DNA from 3 places in the Nesterenkonia flava genome. Region 1 is predicted to be linked to each of the others. Evidence: riboswitches for the same ligand, from Rfam matches in the RefSeq annotation. Region 1 holds a riboswitch; each other region holds the start of a gene.
What was found. Region 1 has a riboswitch for S-adenosylmethionine ahead of RH857_RS10620 (acyl-CoA dehydrogenase family protein). Riboswitches for the same ligand answer to the same signal wherever they lie in the genome.
Positions count from the first base shown of each region.

Region 2: linked by a shared signal. The riboswitch ahead of RH857_RS03520 (O-acetylhomoserine aminocarboxypropyltransferase/cysteine synthase family protein) and the one ahead of RH857_RS10620 (acyl-CoA dehydrogenase family protein) in region 1 are both predicted to bind S-adenosylmethionine.
Region 3: linked by a shared signal. The riboswitch ahead of RH857_RS03560 (LLM class flavin-dependent oxidoreductase) and the one ahead of RH857_RS10620 (acyl-CoA dehydrogenase family protein) in region 1 are both predicted to bind S-adenosylmethionine.

Region 1 covers NZ_JAVKGT010000029.1:13,375-16,640, forward strand. Annotated here, with positions in the region: gene RH857_RS10615 (acyl-CoA dehydrogenase family protein) at 1-798, opposite strand, end outside; gene RH857_RS10620 (acyl-CoA dehydrogenase family protein) at 812-2,032, opposite strand; SAM riboswitch class I at 2,041-2,131, opposite strand; SAM riboswitch class I at 2,271-2,376, shown strand; gene RH857_RS10625 (acetate--CoA ligase) at 2,381-3,266, shown strand, end outside.
Region 2 covers NZ_JAVKGT010000006.1:57,838-61,103, reverse strand. Annotated here, with positions in the region: gene RH857_RS03525 (cystathionine gamma-synthase) at 1-443, opposite strand, end outside; gene RH857_RS03520 (O-acetylhomoserine aminocarboxypropyltransferase/cysteine synthase family protein) at 443-1,906, opposite strand; SAM riboswitch class IV at 1,922-2,041, opposite strand; gene RH857_RS03515 (bifunctional o-acetylhomoserine/o-acetylserine sulfhydrylase) at 2,231-3,266, shown strand, end outside.
Region 3 covers NZ_JAVKGT010000006.1:69,763-73,028, reverse strand. Annotated here, with positions in the region: gene RH857_RS03570 (ROK family protein) at 1-484, shown strand, start outside; gene RH857_RS03565 (LLM class flavin-dependent oxidoreductase) at 530-1,741, shown strand; SAM riboswitch class IV at 1,789-1,899, shown strand; gene RH857_RS03560 (LLM class flavin-dependent oxidoreductase) at 1,914-3,104, shown strand; gene RH857_RS03555 (NtaA/DmoA family FMN-dependent monooxygenase) at 3,101-3,266, shown strand, end outside.

The DNA of each region.
Region 1 (3,266 bases):
GTAGGGCTCATCCGAGAGGTAGCCCAGCACATCGTTGCCGGTGATACGCACATCCTGGTAGGTCACCGTGTTGGAGGAAGAGAGGCGCTGGCCCAGGAAGTCCCAGTCGTCCACGTAGGTCACGCCCTCACGTCCGTTCTCCAGCACGAAGGCCAGGATGCGACCCTCCTCCGGACCGGCGGTGATGCGGGCGTTGACCAGCAGAGCGTCGCCGACGGCGGAGCCGGTGGAGTAGCGCTTCTTGCCGTTGAGCACCCAGCCCTCGCCCTCTGGCACCAGGGTCAGGTCGGGGTCGGTGGGGTTGACCGAGTCGCCCCAAATCCACTGGCCCTGCACCGTGGCGCGGAACCACCGTTCACGTTCGGCCGGGTCGGTGATGGTGAAGACAATATTGCCCTCGTTGACGTAGTGGTAGGCCAGCAGCTGGGCGATCGAGGCGTCTGCGCGGGCCAGGATGCGCACCACCGTCAGTGCGGTGGACCAGTGGCCACCTCCTCCGCCGAACTCCTGAGGCACCAGGAGGGTCACCAGGCCGGAGTCCTTAAGGAGCTTGGCCTCGGTGTGTGGGGTCTGGTTGGCGCGGTCGCGCTCGATGGCGTCGGCCGCAAGGGTCTCGGCCACCTGCTCAGCGATCGCGCTCCAATGCGCAAGCTCCTGGGCGGTAGCGACGCCGGCGTCGTCCCAGTGCGAGCGCGGAGTGCCGGCTGCTGCTGTCTCGGTCGGTGCAGTGCCGGGCTGGGCTGTGCCGGGCTGTGCTGTCTCGGTCTGGGTGGTCTCAGGCTGTGCTGTCTCAGTCATGGAGGACTCCTTCTCAGGCCGTGGTGGTGTCGGGCTCGCCGACGCTCCACAGCCGCACGGGTTCGGTGCCGTTGACGCGATAGTCCCCGGCAATGCGGGCCTTGTAGACCCAGGGGTTGTGGCTGGTCACGGTGCGGGCGTTGCGCCAGTGCCGGTCCAGCCCCTTGGAGCGGTCGGTGCCGGAGGCGCCCAGCGCGTCGAAGATCCGCGCGGTGGCCTCCAGGATGGGCTTGTGGAGGGCCACCTGGGCGCGACCGGTGGCGAGCTCGATCTCGTTCGCGGCCGCCAACTGGGTCTGGTCGCCGGCCTCACGGGTGGCGAAGGCGGCGTCGAGCAGACGTGCGGTCTCCAGGACCTGGGCCCGGGCCAGATGCGCGACGGCGTCGACCTCCCCCACGGCCTGGAGCAGCTGCGGGTCGGTGCTGGGGGTCGCGGTGTTGGCGTGGGTGTAGGTGCGGCTGCGGGTGGACAGGGCGGCGGCGATGTCGCGTGCGGCAGCCTCGGCGATGCCGGCCAGCACGATGAGCAGCACGTGCTGGTAGAGCGCCGTCTGGTAGGGGAACCGGTCGCTGAGCAGCCGCAGCTCATACTCGGCGACCTCGGCGTCCTTCAGCACCATGGAACCGGAGGCGGTGGTGCGCTGACCCATGCCGTTCCAGTCGTCGCTGATGGTGACCCCGGGCTGCTCGCGGGCGACGAGCACGCCGAGTTCGTTGCCCTCCTCATCGCGGGCGGTGATGTCCAGCCAGTCGGCGAAGATCGACCCGGTGGTGTAGTACTTCACGCCGTTGACCACCGGGCCCTGCTCGGTCTGGGAGACCACGGTGCCGGAGCGGTGGAAGGCACCTTTGCCCGGTTCGGTCCAGCCGTTGCCGGCCAGTTCGCCGCGGCCCAGCCGCTCGAGCCACCGGCGGGCACCGTCGTGGCCCTCGCCGTTCCACAGCGCATCCTCCTGGATGGCCAGGTGGCCGCGGATGGCCTGGGGGATGTTGCTGTCCTGAGCGGCCAGCTCCACGAGCACCTCGGTGGTCTGCACCCAGTTCAGGCCCAGCCCGCCGAGGGACTCCGGTACGCGCAGGCGGCCGATGCCCTCGGCGGCCAGGCGGCGGATCTCCTCGGTGGGAAGCGTCCGGTTCAGCTCGCGGGCCAGTGCGCCCTCGCCGGCGGCGCTGATCGCCTCGGCGAGCGCCTGCGGAACGGGCAGGGAACGGTGGGCGGGCAGGGGAAGAGACATTCTGTATTCCTCCATCGTTCCTGGCGTTAGCACCGACCCTCAAAGAGGGGGTTGCTGCGACGTCTTCGAGCCAGGTCTCTCAGTCGCTCTGGATGGTCAAAGCTGTTCACACTGTAGCCTCCATCCGCCGCAGTGAACCAAATCGTGAACATTGAGCTGTCATTCAGCGTCATCTATCGCAGAGTTCGCCGGGCGCTGTTTGATGAGGCAAGAGACGTCGTCGTACTGTTGAGGCGATCCACCATCCCGAGCGGTCGAGAGATCTGGCTCTTTGACACCGCAGCAACCTTCACCCGTGGAATCCCACGCCGGTGACAAGGTGCTACCGCCAGAAACGATGGGAGAACATTGAGCAGCACCCCCGACCACCCTGGCGCCACCCTGCGCTATGCCGCGAACGATCAGATGCAGCAGGCCGCCGTGGAGCGGATTGATCCGCTGTACGCCGATGTGCACGCCTGGCCAGAACCCGAGAAGCACGACGACGACGCTCGCCTGGACTTCTGGGCGCGGGCTGCGACCCTGCTGGACTGGGAGACCCCGTGGGAGACCACCCACTCCTGGACCCCGCCCAGCCGCCAGGCCCGCCGGGGCCCGGACATGCGCTGGTTCGAGGGCGGGCGGCTCAACGCCGCGGTGAACTGCGTGGACCGCCACGTAGCCGCCGGGCGCGGTCAGAAGGTGGCCCTGCACTTCGAAGGAGAGCCCGGAGACCGGGTGGACGTCACCTATGCGGACCTGCAGGAGCGGGTTAATCGGGCCGCCAATGCGCTGGAATCGCTAGGCGTGGGGCACGGTGACCGGGTGGTCATCTACCTGCCGGTGCTCGTGGAGACCATTGTCATCACCCTGGCCTGCGCCCGGATCGGTGCGGTCCATCAGCTGGTCTTCGGCGGGTTCTCCGCCGAGGCGCTGCGGTTCCGGGTGGAGGACACCGGAGCCAAGCTGCTGGTCACCACCGATGGTCAGTACCGCCGCGGTGCCGCCGTGCCGGTCAAGGCCAATGCTGATGCCGCCGTGGCCGGGCTGACCGTGGACGCCGGCGGCACGGTGGAGCACGTGCTGGTGCTGCGCCGCACCGGCAGCGAGATCAACTGGACCGACACCGACCTCACCGGCGACGGCCTGGGCCGCGACGTGTGGTGGCACGAGGTGGTGGACACCGCCTCACCGGTACACGAGCCGCAGTTCTTCGACGCGGAGAACGAGCTGTTCATCATGTACACCTCGGGCA
Region 2 (3,266 bases), on a different contig from region 1:
CTGCTCGGATCCACGAACACCGTGCGCACACCCCAGCGGGCGTAGATCTGGGTCAGCAGCCGGTGGGTGCCGCCGTAGGTCTCCGCCGCAGCAATCACCGTGTCTCCCGGACGCAGGACCGCACGCAGGAAGGCATCCTCGGCGGCGATTCCCGAGGCAAAGGCGAACGCGGCTCCTCCGCCCTCCAGGGCGGCCAACTGCGCTTCGAAGCCGTTGCGGGTGGGGTTGCCGCCGCGGGAGTACTCGTACCCGTTCTTCAGCGTCTCGACACCGTGCTGAGTGAAGGTCGAGGTCTGGTAGATCGGAGGAATGACCGCGCCGGTGAGCGGATCAGGGTCCTGACCGGCATGCACGGCTTCGGTGGCGAAGCCCGGCCGGAGCCGCATCGACGGCCGCGGCGCAGCCGGGACGGAGCGGGTGGGGGTCTCAGGAATCAGCGTCATCAGCGGCTCACCTCTTTCAGTGCCTCTGCGGCGCCGTCCTGCGTGGTCAGATGGTGGTTCTGCGTTTCGGTCAGTCCGGCGCGGTCGAAGGCCTGGCGGAGGTCGCGCCACAGGTCCTCTACGTCCTCGCGCCCCACGGAGAGGCGGATGGTCTGTTCAGTGATGGCGCCGGCCTCACGCAGCGCTTCGGAGAGCCTGCAGTGGGTCATCGACGCCGGATGGGCGACCATGGTGCGGCTGTCACCGATGTTCGCGGCCAGTTTGATGAGCTGCAGAGAATCGATGAAGCGCTCCACCTCTGAGGGGCCGGCGGCGAGTTCAAAGGACAGCACCGCGCCGGTGCCTCGGGGGAAGTCGCGAGCCGCCACTGCGGCATTGGGGTCCTGCGGCAGGCTGGGGTGCCGGACTCGCGCCACACCCGGATGGTCCTGCAGGCGTCGAGCTAGCTCTTCGGCTACTCGACAGTGGCGATCCATCCTCACATCCAGTGTCTCGATCCCCTCGAGGGTCTGCTGGGCATTCCAGGGAGCGGCGCAGGGTCCCAGGTCGTGCAGATACTTGGCGCGAATCAGGTGTAGCACCGCCCCGTCACCGTAGCGCTGGGTCAGCGGCACCCCGCCGAATCGCGGCAGTCCGGCGGTGAACTGGGGCCAGCGGGCAGGGTCAGCCTCGGGACGGAATCGCCCGGTGTCCACCACCGCCCCGCCCAGAGCTGTGCCGTTGCCGGTGAGGTACTTGGTGGTGGAGTGCACCACGAAGTCCGCTCCGTGCTCTCCCGGCCGGAAGAGGTACGGCGTTGCCAGGGTGTTGTCCACCACGAGCGGTATGCCGCCGCGGCGGGCGAGGCCGGCGAGCGCCGCCAGATCCGGAAGGTCGCCGTGCGGGTTGCCGATGGACTCCACCAGCAGCGCCCGTGTGCGCCCATCCACCGCGCGCTCCCATTCGTCCGGGGCGTGCGGGTCCGCCCAGGTGACGGTGATACCCGCTTCGGCCAGCGAGTCGTTGAGCAGATCCGCGGTTCCGCCGTAGATCCGGGAGGAGGCCACCACGTGCCCGGCGGGCACCCCTGGATGGGGCAGGCCGTCTGCGCTCTGCCCCGAGCGCCCCGCCAGAGCCAGAAGCGTCAGCGCGATCGCGGCTTGCCCCGAGGCGGTGGCCACGGCGCCGGTACCACCCTCCAGGGCTGCGAGGCGCTGCTCCAGGAGAGCCACGGTGGGGCTTCCGGTACGTGCGTAGGTGAATCCCGGCTCCCGCTGAGCAAAGGCTTCTCTAGCGTCACGCAGACTGGTGAATTCATAGGCGGCCGCCAGGTGCACCGGGGGCACTACGCCCACCGCCGGGGTCGCTGTGGAGTCCGCGGCACCGGCGCGCGATCCCTGTCCGTGATGGATCTGCCGGGTGCTGAAACAGGAAGGCTCCTGCCGTGAGTGGCTGGAGGGTCTGGGGTGTGCTGTCGCAGACATGCTGCGCTCCTTTGTGAGCCGTGCTTGCCCTCAGGCGGTCTGCCTGCGGCCGGATCGTCATCTGGGGCACCCCATCACCGCGGAAGGGTTGCCGACCGGTCAGCCAGAGCCTTAAGTGAACCGGTACTCGTGATCGCTGTGAACATATTACGGCATGCACGCGATTTATTCACCCCAACATCAGGGCTTCTTCCCCTTCCCCGTCGAATGCCAGTCGTATGTATGAACATTACGCCCCTCTACCGGAATCCCCTCCGAAGGCATAGCATCGGCGTCGTCACCGGTGAAACGAGACGGCGACCACAGACACCCCAAGGAGCATCCATGAGCGATTCCACCCCCGCCTGGCAGTTTGAGACGCAGCAGATTCACGCCGGCGTCGCCCCGGATCCGGTCAGCGGCGCCCGCGCCCTGCCGATCCAGCAGACCACCTCGTTCGTCTTTCCGGACACCGACGCCGCCGCCAAGCGCTTCGGGCTGCAGGAGGTGGCGCCGATCTACAGCCGCATCGGAAACCCCACCGTCGAGGCGGTGGAGAACAAGATTGCCGCGCTGGAGGGCGGCGTCGGGGCTCTGGCCGTGGGCTCGGGGCAGGCTGCCACGACCCTGGCGATCCTCAACGTGGCCGAGGCCGGGGACCACATCGTGGCCTCCCCCTCGCTCTATGGCGGCACCCAGAACCTCTTCAAGCACACCCTTCCCAAGCTGGGTGTGCAGGTCAGCTTCGTCGAGGACCCCGACAGTCCAGAGTCCTGGCGGGCCGCGATCCGCGAGAACACCAAGGCGTTCTTCGCCGAGAGTGTGGCCAACCCCCGTGGGGATGTCCTGGACTTCGAGAATGTCTCGGCCATCGCCCGCGAATACGGGGCACCCCTGATCGTGGACAACACGCTGCCCACCCCGTACCTGCTGCGTCCCATCGAGCACGGTGCCGACGTCGTCGTGCACTCGGCGACCAAGTTTCTCGGGGGCCACGGCACCGCGATCGCCGGGGTCATCGTGGACTCCGGCCGCTTCGACTACACCGCCTACCCGGAGCGCTTCCCCGGCTTCAACCAGCCGGATGAGAGCTATCACGGGCTCGTCTTCGGCCACGACCTGGGTGAGGGTGGCGCTTTCGGCGTGAACCTCTCCTACATCCTCAAAGCACGCGTGCAGCTGCTGCGCGATGTAGGCCCCTCGCTCTCCCCGCACAACGCCTTCGAGATCAACCTCGGCCTGGAGACGCTCTCACTGCGAGTTGAACGCCATGTCTTCAACGCTCAGAAGGTCGCCGAGTTCCTCGAGGCCCACGACGCCGTCATCTCAGTCTCCTACCCCGGACTGGCCTCCAGCCCCTGGCACGAGCGCGCGCAGAGGT
Region 3 (3,266 bases), on a different contig from region 1:
TCAAGGAGCCGCCGGAGACCTGGGGCACATCGCAGTACCCGGGGGCGATGATGCCCCGTGCACCTGCGGCAACAGCGGCTGCCTCGAGGCGGTTGCCTCAGGTCCGGCGATCGCCGCACGACTGCGCACATCAGGCCTGGACGTGCCCGACCACGCGGCGCTGCTGGAGCTCGTGCGCGACGGTGAGCCCGAGGCCGTGCGGGCCGTGCGGCAGGCCGGGCGGGACGTCGGCTCCGTGCTGGCCGGCTGCGTCAACCTGCTCAACCCCTCCGTCATCGTCATCGGGGGCGTGGTGGCCACGGCCGGGGAGCACCTGCTGGCGGGCATCCGGGAGACCGTCTACTCCCGCTCCCTGCCGCTCGCCACTCAGCACCTGCGGATCGTGGGTACGCAGACCAGCGGCCGAGCGGGCGTGCTGGGCGCCGCCGCGATGGTGACCCATCACATGCTGGCCGCTCCGCAGGTGAACGCTCTGCTGAGTTAATACGCCGTGTGACACAACGCCGACGCGTGCCGACGGCGTTGGTATATGTTCAGGGAAACGACCGTTTCCAGGAGCATACGCGTGAACACTGTGCTGAACGTATTTGATCTAGTCCCGCGATCAGCCGGCCAGAGACCGGAGGAGGCGATGGCCGCCAGCCTGGAGCTGGCGCGCCGGGCCGAGGACTACGGGTACCACCGCCTGTGGTTCGGCGAGCATCACCTCAATCCCGGGGTAATGGGCTACTCCCCCGCGCTCGTGATGGCCCTGGCCGGAAGTGTGACCACTCGCCTCCGCGTAGGCTCCGGAGCCGTACTGGCCGGAGCCCGCAGCGCGCTGAGCATCGCAGAGGAGTTCTCCCTGCTTCAGGCTGCCCTGCCTGGTCGGATTGATCTGGGCCTGGGGCGCAGTCCGGTGCGACGTCCGCCCCACGGCAAGAGGCCCTCTGCAGGGTCCGCCTCCGCGCACACCCCGCGAGGCAGGCCTCCGACACAGCCGCTTACCCATGCGGCCCGAGACCGCATCAGCACGGAGGGACTACTACTTCCCGCGGCGCCGGACCTGAGTCACCTGCTTGCTTCCGAGCGCTACGCCGCAACGGCCGAGCTGCTTGCCCCGCCCGCGGATAGCCCTCCCTACGCTGAGTTCATTGACCAGGTCCGCAGTTTCTTAGACCACACGGCGCAGGTCAGCGGCTCGCCTCTGCCCGATGCCACCCAGGACACGGACGGCACGCCGCAAGTCTGGGTGCTGGGCAGCTCTGCCGGCGAATCGGCGGAGGCGGCCGGAAGGAGGGGTCTGCGTTTCGGTGCCAACTATCACGTGGCCCCCTCGAACGCCCTCGACGCCGTCGAGCACTACCGCTCCCACTTTGTTCCGCACGAGCACCTGGAGCGCCCCACCGTGATGGTCTCAGCAGAGGTGCTCGTGGCGGATTCTCACACCGAGGCCGAGCGCCTGGCTCACGGCTACGACACATGGGTGCACAGCATCCGCAGCGGCGAAGGCGCCATCCCCTATCCCCGCCCCGGTGAGGCTGCAGCCCTCACCGGGGACCAGCGCCGCCTGGTGGAGGACCGCGTACGGACCAGGTTCGTGGGCACGCCCGGAGAGGTCATCGAGCACCTGCGGGTTCTCCAGCGCGCCACGAGCGCCGATGAACTGCTCATCAGCACCATCACCCACGACCCTGCGGCGCGACTGCGCTCCTATGAGCTGCTGGCCGAGTCATGGGATGCAAAGGCCCCGCGTACATAAACCGAAATATTTATTTTATGTTCACGCCAACGGTGTTAGCGTGACAGTGTCACGAGTTCCGGTGGAAAGCCCTGGCTGGCCGGACAGCAACCCTCTTTCACAGTGGGGTGCTCCAGGTGATGACAAGGCTCCTGCGCACGCAGGAGCAAGTGTGAACACTACGGAGGCCACAATGAGCAGCACATCACTGTCAGACGCCGCCGACGGCGGCTTTCATCTGGGCATCAGCCTGCGGGACACCGGCTGGCATCCCGGTTCCTGGTTCAGGATTGCCGACACGGCGGAGATCTTCACCGCGGAGTACTGGGGCCAGCTCGCCGTGGTCGCAGAACGCGGAGAGGCCGACTTCGTCACCTTTGAGGATTCCTTGGGACTGCACCGCAGGGGTCGGCTCGATACCTCGCTAGTGGCCTCCTGGCTGGGAGCCCGCACCGAACGCATCGGGCTGATTCCCACTCTGACAACTACCCATACCGAGCCGTTTCACGTCTCCAAGAACCTGGCGACCCTCGATCACATCAGCACCGGCCGCGGCGGATGGCAGGTCGAGGTCTCGATCACCGATGTTGAGGCCCAGCTGGTAGGGCGAGGCCACCCCGATCCGCAGCTCCATCCTGAAGGCTCCGCTTCCCGGGCCGCGGCACTCTTTGCCGAATCGGAGGAGGTGGTCGACGTCGTCCGCCGCTTGTGGGACTCCTGGGAGGACGACGCTGAGATCCGCGACGTCTCCTCCGGCCGCTTCATTGACCGCGAGAAGCTGCACTACATCAACTACGAAGGCAGCCGTTTCTCGGTCAAGGCTCCCTCCATCACACCGCGCCCGCCGCAGGGACAGCTTCCCGTGGCCTACAAGGGACAGAGCGAACCGGTGATCAAAGCAGCGGCCACCAGTGCAGACATCCTGTTCCTCCAGCCCGGTTCCCCCGGACGAGCACAACAGCTTCTCGAGGAGGTCCGCACAGTTGAGGCACTCTTCGCCCGAAGGCTTCCCCCGCTGAAGGTCTATGCCGATCTGCCCGTGCTTCTGGAGGACTCGCTGCCGCAGGCCCGAGGGCGCTGGGAGACTCTGGAGAGTCTCGCCGAGTCCGCAGGCGACTTCGATGACGGCGCTCTCGTCACTGACCCGGCAGGCGCTGTGGAGGCCATCAGCACCTACCGGAATCTTGGCTTCAACGGCGTGCGGCTAAAACCCGCCGAGCACCAGGAAGACGTGGCGGCCATCTCTGAGCTTCTGCTTCCGGCCCTGCGCAGCGCCGGCGTTCTGGCAGCCGCTCCGGAAACGCCCCTCACCCTGCGGCAGCGGCTGGGGCTGAACCAGGCCGTCAACCGCTACGCCCCGGCCCTGGCAGGAGGCCAGCAGTGAGCACCAGCACGCGCACCGGCACCTACACTCGTCAGGACGGACCGCCCCAGGTCATCCTGGGCGCCCATTTCCCGGGCGTGAACAACACCACCGTATGGTCCGATCCCGCCTCCGGCAGCCACATCGACTTCGAGTCGTTTCGGACCTTCGCGCAGATCGCTG